One region of the Brenneria sp. L3-3C-1 genome, then DNA from elsewhere that is predicted to be linked to it. Evidence: predicted binding sites of a transcription regulator. Region 1 holds the regulator's gene; each other region holds the start of a gene.
The links. Region 1 encodes Fur, which represses iron uptake genes when iron is present. Its sites were predicted from a motif close to ATAATAATGAGAACNACTATCAA; they were not measured.

Region 1 (2,206 bases):
GTTATGTTGAAAACAGATAAAATCACGTTAACTAAATCGACAAAGTTCAGAGAACATTTAGAGTCAGGGCGGTTCTTATGCTCATTTATTTTCTATTCTGTGAACAATTTCATAACTCGCCATACACATAATTTTTTAAGTTTAAAGAGATTACGTTAAAAAATTTAATCACCAAGGGTCGTCAGCCGGGGCGACAACAGGAAAATGCGTATCAGCAAAATACCCGCCACAATTTACCGATGCTTACCGATACGAGTTTCTCATGCCGGGCGCGTCTGCTATTATTAGCCGATAAGTGGGTAAAACACGGCATCATACCATTAAGAATCAAGAGGTTATTCAATTCATGGCACTCATAGGAATTTTCTTTGGCAGTGACACTGGCAATACCGAGAACATTGCCAAGACGATCCAACAGCAACTGGGAACCGACGTTGCCGAAGTTCATGACATCGCCAAAAGCAGCAAAGAAGATCTTGAAGCGTTCGATATTTTATTGCTCGGTATCCCTACCTGGTACTACGGGGAAGCGCAGTGCGACTGGGATGACTTTTTCCCTACGCTGGAAGAGATCGACTTCAGCGGTAAACTGGTTGCCTTGTTCGGCTGCGGCGATCAGGAAGACTATGCCGAGTACTTCTGTGACGCCATGGGCACCATCCGCGATATCATTGAACCGCATGGCGCGACGATTATTGGACACTGGCCGACGGAAGGGTATTACTTTGAAGCCTCTAAAGGTCTGGCTGATGACAACCACTTCATCGGTTTGGCCATCGACGAAGATCGTCAACCCGAACTGACCAGCGAGCGCGTTACAGCCTGGGTAAAACAGATCGGCGACGAACTGAATCTGAAAGAACTGGTAGGCTGAGCCGATTCTCTGGCTCTGATGACACTCTCGTCAGAGCCAGATTGATAGAAAAAACCTCTCATAAAAATTGATACATTTTTTTAACTTCTCCTTATAAGTATGTACAATACCCACATCGGTTCTGTGCGTTCATTGAACGTTCCTCATTTACCAACAATACATTGCATGGTACACCTGTAGTGTATGTGGAAATAATATTGTTAACATTCCATGGTTTTCATTTTGAATGCGCAGTTCTATAATTGGGACGTTATTACATTTTTTGAGCCGACCGATGACATAGGCTAGGTAGCCTCCATTGATAAGTAAGCAACAGGACTAAATCCGCATGACTGACAACAACATCGCATTAAAGAAGGCCGGCCTGAAAGTCACTCTTCCAAGACTGAAAATTCTGGAAGTGTTGCAGGATCCGGAGTGCCATCACGTCAGTGCGGAAGATTTATATAAGAAACTGATTGATATGGGTGAAGAGATTGGTCTAGCGACCGTCTACCGCGTACTGAATCAGTTTGATGATGCGGGGATCGTAACCCGTCATAATTTTGAAGGCGGTAAATCCGTTTTTGAACTGACGCAGCAGTATCATCATGACCATCTGATTTGTCTGGATTGTGGCAAAGTGATTGAATTCCGTGACGAATATATCGAAGCACGCCAACGCGAAATAGCGGAAAGACACGGTATCAAGTTGACCAACCACAGTTTGTATCTGTATGGCCATTGCAGTGAAGGGGATTGCCGTGAAGACGAAACCCTGCACGATGCAAGAAGATAAATCGACCGCATAAAAAATCGCCTGAAGCGATTTTCAGACCATTGACATAGCCTGTTATTAGGGAGAGCGTGGCGAGGGGTCGTAGCGGCGTAAGCCGCCGACAAATTTGCCAGGAGCAAATTTGAACAGCATTTATGCTGGCCCGCAGGGTGGGGCACAAGGATGTGTCCCATAATGGCCCCTCGGTACGGTAGGCCCGGGTATCTCAGGCTTACAGACGACTTTGTCAGCAACCTCTTTTCAACGTCGCTTGCGACGATCCGTAGGGTGACGGACTTCCTGTCCGTCATAAAATAAAACCGCCGAGGCGGTTTTATTTTTGTTTTACTCTGTAAGCCAATCCCGCTATCACCCCACCCAGGTATCCCGCAGGCCTACCGTGCGATTAAACACCAGATGCTGCGCGCTGGAATAAACCCGATCGGCGCAGAAGTAGCCTTCGCGCTCAAACTGATACGCTTTTTCCGCTTCCGCCTGCGCCAGACTCGCCTCAACGAATCCCTGCACCACTTTCAGCGATTCCGGGTTGATGGTTGACAGGAAATCATCCGCCG
Region 2 (2,206 bases), on a different contig from region 1:
CGGTCGCCAGATGCCATAGCGTGGCGGTGGAGAGCAATTGCGGCGTCTCGGGGATGTGCAATTGGCGACAGCGGGAGGTCAACACCCGGCGCATTTCGTTAATCACCACCCGATGCTCATAACCATCCTTTGCCGAATCCAGCAATTGTTGTCCGGCGCGCCGATCGGCTGGCGGAATGTTGGCGCGCGCCGCCGATCCGGCCAGCGGCGTGGAGTGCAGATCACGGCCCGACTTGCGTAACAATAGCTCAGGGCTGGCGCCCAGCAGCGCGCCATCGTCCAGGGGAACGTAAAAATGATAGGCGTCGGGTTCGCGAGCCAGCAGACGCGCCAACAGCACCCGATGATCGACCGGCGCGCTGAGTTCGATATCCAGCAGGCGCGAGAGCACGACCTTGGTTAATTTTCCCTCCCGCGTCGCCCTCACGGCCTGACTCGCCAAATCGATAAAAATATCCCGGTTTGGGCGTGGCTGGGTTGTCACGATATCCGGTAATGAAGGACAATCATTGAGTACCGGCATGGTTAGGCCGGTGCGACAAAACCAGTGGCTTTGCCGGGGAATAAACAGCGCCGACGGACGGGACGCATCAAAGGGGATGGCGCCAACCACCACCGGTTCGGCGATGCCCGCCGCCCTTGCGCGCGCAAACGCCTGTTGCAGCGTGCGCTGAAAGACGCCGCCGGTATCAAAGCCATCGCCGGCGGGCGTCGTCAACGCCATAAAACGACCTTGTGTATACAGGCTACGGAAGGGAGAACTGAAAAAGAACCCTGAATCTGGCTGCCAGCCACGGTTCTCCTCTTGCGTGACATTGTCCCTAATCAAACGGTACACTCGCAACCTCCGGTATAATTCATAATGATAACGATTATGATAACTATCATCATTAATAGGTTTGCGTAACAACTTATGACGATGCTTTCGCATTGTCAACAGTAGGAAAACGAGCTTCACGTCCCCCAATTTTATGTTTAAGCGATAAGAGGTTTAGGTGATGAGAGCGGTATTTTATTTCTCGGGCTGGCGCTATGCGTTGCTGCCGGTGTTGGCGTTAATGCTGAGCGCCTGCGACGGAAAAACCGAAACCGGCGCGGCAACGAAACCGGACAATGCGGCTATCGAAGGTTGGCCGCGACAGATTCAGACCCTTGACGGCACGCTCACGCTCAAGGCGCCGCCGCAGCGCATCGTCTCCACCAGCGTCACCGTTACCGGCACCCTATTGGCGATTGACGCGCCGGTCATAGCCAGTTCCGCCACCAGCCCGGGCTCCCGCGTTTCCGACAGTCAGGGATTCCTGCGCCAGTGGGGTGACGTCGCCCTCGAAAGTAAGGTAAAAAAAACCTATGAAACCAAGCCTAATGCCGAAGCGATAGCCAACGAAGCGCCGGATCTGATTGTGGTCGCCGCCACGGGAGGCGATTCCGCCCTGGCGCTGCGTCAACAGCTTAGCGCTATCGCGCCGGTACTGGTGGTTAACTATGATGATAAAAGCTGGCAGGAACTGGCCTCTCAATTGGGCTACGCCACCGGACGCGAAGAGCAGGCCCGGGCGGTGATCGCGAAATTCGACGACCGGCTGAACGCCGTGAAGCAACGTTTGCAGTTGCCTCCGCAGCCGGTCAGCGCTTTTGTCTGGCGGGAAGACGGCAAGGGCGCCAATTTATGGACTATCGACTCGGCGCAGGGCCAGTTGCTTAAACAGTTGGGTTTCGAGCTGGCCGCCGTACCTGATGCGGTACGAGGAAACCACAGCATGGGCATGCGTAAGGATCTGGTGCAATTGTCCGGCGAGAAGATGGCAGACGGGCTGAACGGCAATACCTACCTGCTGTTTTCCACAGATGAAGAGAGCATCGAGCCACTGCTCGCCAACCCGTTTGTCGCCCATTTACCGGCGGTCAGGGACAGGCAGGTTTACGCCATGGGCAACGATACCTTTCGTCTGGACTACTACAGCGCCAGCAATATGCTGGATCGGCTGGAAAAATACTTTGGCGCGCATTAATTTCCCGCCGATGATGCCGGCTGCGGCGGGTTGAGGTTTTCAAGCCGACGCAGCGAGGCCGACAGTGCGGCCAGCGCCACGCCGGCCAGCGCGGCGCCGAGACCGAACAACAGGCCGGAGGTTTGCGGCAGCAGTTGGGTTCCCATGGTGCCCAGCAACAGCGCGCCAAACGCATCTCCGGTCACGGCCTGCGC
Region 3 (2,206 bases), on a different contig from region 1:
CGGAAGCGGAACTGCGCGGCACGCGCCATACGCTGGTGAACGTGCTGGAAGCGCTGCTGCGTCTTGCGCACCCGATCATTCCGTTTATCACGGAAACCATCTGGCAACGGGTGAAAGTGCTGAAAGGCATTACCGCCGATACGATAATGTTGCAGCCTTTCCCTGAGTACGATGCGGCACAGGAAGATACGCAGGCGCTGAACGATCTCGAATGGATCAAGCAGACGATTATTGCCGTGCGTAACATCCGTGCGGAAATGAACATTGCCCCGGGTAAACCGCTGGCAGTGTTGCTGCGCGATGCCAGCGCTGAAGCCCGGCGTCGGGTAGAAGAGAACCGCAGCTTTATCCAGACGCTGGCGCGTCTGGAAAGCATTACGCTGCTGCCGGCGGGTGATAAAGGCCCGGTTTCCGTGACCAAACTGGTCGAAGGGGCTGAGCTGTTGATCCCAATGGCCGGTCTGGTCGATAAGGCCGCGGAGCTGGATCGTCTGGCGAAGGAAGTGGCTAGAATCGAAGCTGAAATCGGCCGCATCGAAAGCAAACTGTCCAACGAAGGTTTTGTGGGACGCGCTCCGGAAGCCGTGGTTGCCAAAGAGCGTGAAAAACTGGATGGCTATTTCGTTGCCAAAGCGAAATTGCTGGAACAGCAGGCGACGATCGCGGCGCTGTAATTCCTTATCTGGATTGATGATTTTCTTATCGTCCTGGTCAGATAAAACGCCCGATGCATTGCATCGGGCGTTTTTTATCCGCATATAAATACCACCTCCTATGCCGGCGGATTTGATGCCTCAGGGCATTTTCTGTGCTGCCGACAAGCTTGTTCTCTCCTTTATGTATGCCCTTATTTCTGATGCAAACGAGGTAGCAGATCGTGCGTAAGTACGAAAAAAAATACTTCAACAACTATAAATAATAATGAGAATAACTATCAATTCGCTCAGGGTTTGATATTATTTCAGGCTGATTTCTTGTGTCATTAGTGATGGATTAACGGTGGAGGCACAGCGTGAATACGGCTGTCAGTAACATTAATCAACAGGTGTCATCAGCCTGGCAAAAAAAACGTAGCGCGTTCAGCGTATTTTCCGGTAGCGTGCTGGTTATTCTGCTTTTGACTGCCGGACTCAGTGGAAATGCGTTTGCAGCGCCTGCGGCAACGCCGCTGTCCGGTGAGAACAGCACCGGCGATACTGCGACATCGGTTATTCCTGATCTTTCCGCCGCCCCTGATTCTCCCGCTACGGCAACAACACCGGAAACACTGATCCCTTCACCGCTTTCACTGCCCACCAGCGCGTCGCCGGGTACGAATAACCTGATGCAAACCGATCTCTCTGTCTGGGGTATGTATCAACATGCCGATTGGGTGGTGAAGACGGTCATGATTGGTCTTTTGCTGGCGTCCGTCATCACCTGGGCGATTTTCTTCAGTAAAAGCGTGGAGTTGATGGGCGCCAAGCGTCGCCTGCGCCGTGAATATCAGGCTTTGGAACAGGCTAGAACGCTGGATGATGCGGCAACAACCGTAGAAGCCTTCAAAGCGGGCAGCGTGGCGCAGCGACTGCTGGCGGATGCGCAGAATGAAATAGAGTTGTCGGCCCGTTCTGACGACAACAACGGCATTAAAGAACGTACCGCTTTTCGTCTGGAACGTCGCGTCGCGGCGACCGGGCGTGATATGGGACGTGGAAACGGCTATCTGGCGACGGTCGGCGCGGTGGCGCCGTTTATCGGGCTGTTTGGTACGGTATGGGGCATCATGAATAGCTTTATCGGTATTGCCCAAACCCAGACCACGAATCTCGCCGTCGTCGCGCCGGGTATCGCCGAGGCTTTGTTGGCGACGGCGATTGGTCTGGTTGCCGCCATCCCCGCCGTGGTGATTTATAACGTCTTCGCCCGCTGGATCGCCGGCTATAAGGCGCTGGTGGGGGATGTTGCCGCACAGGTGCTGCTGCTGCTGAGCCGCGATCTGGATGTGGCGGCCAGCAATGACAACCGGGTGGCGTCATCGACGCATAAACTGCGGGTGGGATAAGCCATGGCCATGCACTTGAACGATGATGTGAGCGACAATGGCGAGATGCATGACATCAACGTGACGCCGTTTATTGATGTCATGTTGGTTCTGCTGATCATTTTTATGGTGGCGGCTCCGCTGGCAACGGTGGACATTCGCGTAGACCTGCCCGCCTCTTCC
Region 4 (2,206 bases), on a different contig from region 1:
ATCATAACCCAGCGACAGCGTGGTATTGGCGGACAGATCGGCATCGATCACGCCGTAAAGGAATTTTTTCCGGTAGTGGTAGCGGTCAAGGAAAGAGTCATTATCCTGATAGCCGGCGATAACGCGGCCGCGTACGTCTCCGGACTGGCTAAGCGGGGCGGACAAATCCGCGACGTAGCGTTGATTGTCCCAACTGCCATAGCTGCCCGATACCGAACCGATAAACTCGCGGCTGTCGGCATGTTTGCGCACCATATTAACCGATGCGGAGGGGTTGCCGGCGCCGGTTAACAACCCCGTCGCGCCGCGCACGACTTCGATGCGATCATAAATGGCGGTGTCTGAACCCGCGTCGCCGAAGTTCCATGCTTCGGTCATGGTGGTGGGAATACCGTCAAACTGATAGTTGTTAATGTAGAATCCGCGCGAATAAAAGCTGGTGCGCTCACTGTCGATCACCTGGGTGGCAATGCCGGTGGTATTTTGTAATACCTCCCCGATGCTCTGTAGATTCTGATCCTGAATGCGCTGTTTGGTTATCACGCTGACCGATTGCGGAATATCGCGCGGGGTTAGCGACAGCCCCGTGCCGGCGCTGGTGGTTTTGACGCTGTAGTCCGTATCGCTGTCGACCGCGTCGTTGCCCGGACTGGCGCTGACGACCAGAGTATCCCCGACATTCGCGCTCTCATCGGCGGCCAGAACGTCAGGGGCGGTCAAGGCCGAAGCGATTAAGATAGCGATAAGGGAAAGCGCGTATTTGCTTTCTGGTCCGCTAAATGCGGCGTTGTCAATACGCCGGTTTTCCCTCACCGGTACGGTCTGTGAATACATGGGCATTCCTTATGATAAAGTTATTGTTTTTTACTGAATATTTTAAAACCAGCGTACCGCTAGGCCTGATTCCAGACCGGCGCGGCGGTATTGGGGCGAGCAATGAGTGTGATGTAGTTAATAATTTGAATGCGAATAATACTCATTATAAGTATTATTGTAAATAAACGTAAGCGCTCACCAATGGGGCAAAAAAAGACAAGAAATCGCGGTTTGCTTGTTGTGGATACAGACAGCGGCCGAGCGGTGGTTAACGGCGCGGGGGGCGCGATCGGCTTTCCGCTCGGCGGCAGGGAAATAGCGTGGGTCAGTCAGAGATGCGCGCGCCCTATCATGTTGATGATCGGGCGCGGCTTAAGAAACGCAGTGGCTTGGTCGGCGGTTACAACCGGGCAAAGCAGAACTGCGCGGCTTCTATCGTGCGTTCGATATCCTGCGGGGTATGCGCCAGCGACATAAAGCCGGCTTCAAAGGCGGAAGGGGCCAGATAGACGCCTTCTTCCAGCATCATGTGGAAGAAGCGCTTGAAGCGTTCTACGTCGCTCGTCATCACGTCCTGATAGCAGGTAACGCTATTCGCCTCGGTAAAGAACAGGCCGAACATGCCGCCTGCCTGATTCACCACCAGCGGGATATGTTCCGCTTTGGCCGCCGCCAGCAGCCCCGCCGCCAGCTGCTGCGTTAGTTCGGTCAGCGTTTGATGAACGCCGGGTTTGGCGACTTCCGTAAGGCAGGCGAAACCCGCGGCCATGGCGATCGGGTTGCCGGACAACGTCCCGGCCTGATAAACCGGCCCGGTCGGCGCCAGCGCCTGCATCACTTCGCGTCGGCCGCCAAACGCCCCGACCGGCATGCCGCCGCCGATGATTTTCCCCAGACAGGTTAAATCAGGCACCACCCCGTAGTGCGCCTGTGCGCCGGCGAGGGCGACGCGAAAGCCGGTCATCACTTCATCGATAATCAATAGCGCGCCGAATTCATCGCACAGCGCGCGTAATCCGGGTAAAAACTCGGGTAACGGCGGAACGCAGTTCATATTACCGGCGACCGGCTCCACAATAATGGCGGCGATATCCTGAGGATATTGCTCAAACGCGGCGCGTACGGAGCTCAGGTCGTTATAGGTGCAGGTCAGGGTATGGCGGGCGAAATCCGCCGGTACGCCCGGGGAGTTCGGTTGCCCCAGCGTTAACGCGCCGGAGCCGGCTTTCACCAGCAGGCAGTCGGCGTGTCCGTGGTAGCAGCCTTCGAATTTGATGATTTTATCGCGCCCGGTAAAACCGCGCGCCAGACGGATCGCGCTCATGGTCGCCTCTGTACCGGAGTTGACCATGCGAACCATGTCGATGGTCGGCACCAGCGACGTCACCAG

Region 2: the regulator Fur is predicted to act here: its motif matches at 869-891, upstream of JG725_RS10765 (isochorismate synthase).
Region 3: the regulator Fur is predicted to act here: its motif matches at 916-938, upstream of exbB (tol-pal system-associated acyl-CoA thioesterase).
Region 4: the regulator Fur is predicted to act here: its motif matches at 964-986, upstream of fhuE (ferric-rhodotorulic acid/ferric-coprogen receptor FhuE).

Annotation. Positions count from the first base shown of each region.
Region 1 covers NZ_JAEMHF010000002.1:191,802-194,007, forward strand. The annotation lists gene fldA (flavodoxin FldA) at 347-874, shown strand; gene fur (ferric iron uptake transcriptional regulator) at 1,203-1,652, shown strand; gene glnS (glutamine--tRNA ligase) at 2,001-2,206, opposite strand, start outside.
Region 2 covers NZ_JAEMHF010000004.1:48,983-51,188, forward strand. The annotation lists gene JG725_RS10765 (isochorismate synthase) at 1-829, opposite strand, end outside; gene fepB (Fe2+-enterobactin ABC transporter substrate-binding protein) at 999-2,012, shown strand; gene entS (enterobactin transporter EntS) at 2,009-2,206, opposite strand, start outside.
Region 3 covers NZ_JAEMHF010000004.1:139,605-141,810, reverse strand. The annotation lists gene JG725_RS11130 (valine--tRNA ligase) at 1-674, shown strand, start outside; gene exbB (tol-pal system-associated acyl-CoA thioesterase) at 1,013-2,044, shown strand; gene exbD (TonB system transport protein ExbD) at 2,048-2,206, shown strand, end outside.
Region 4 covers NZ_JAEMHF010000008.1:148,069-150,274, forward strand. The annotation lists gene fhuE (ferric-rhodotorulic acid/ferric-coprogen receptor FhuE) at 1-834, opposite strand, end outside; gene hemL (glutamate-1-semialdehyde 2,1-aminomutase) at 1,217-2,206, opposite strand, start outside.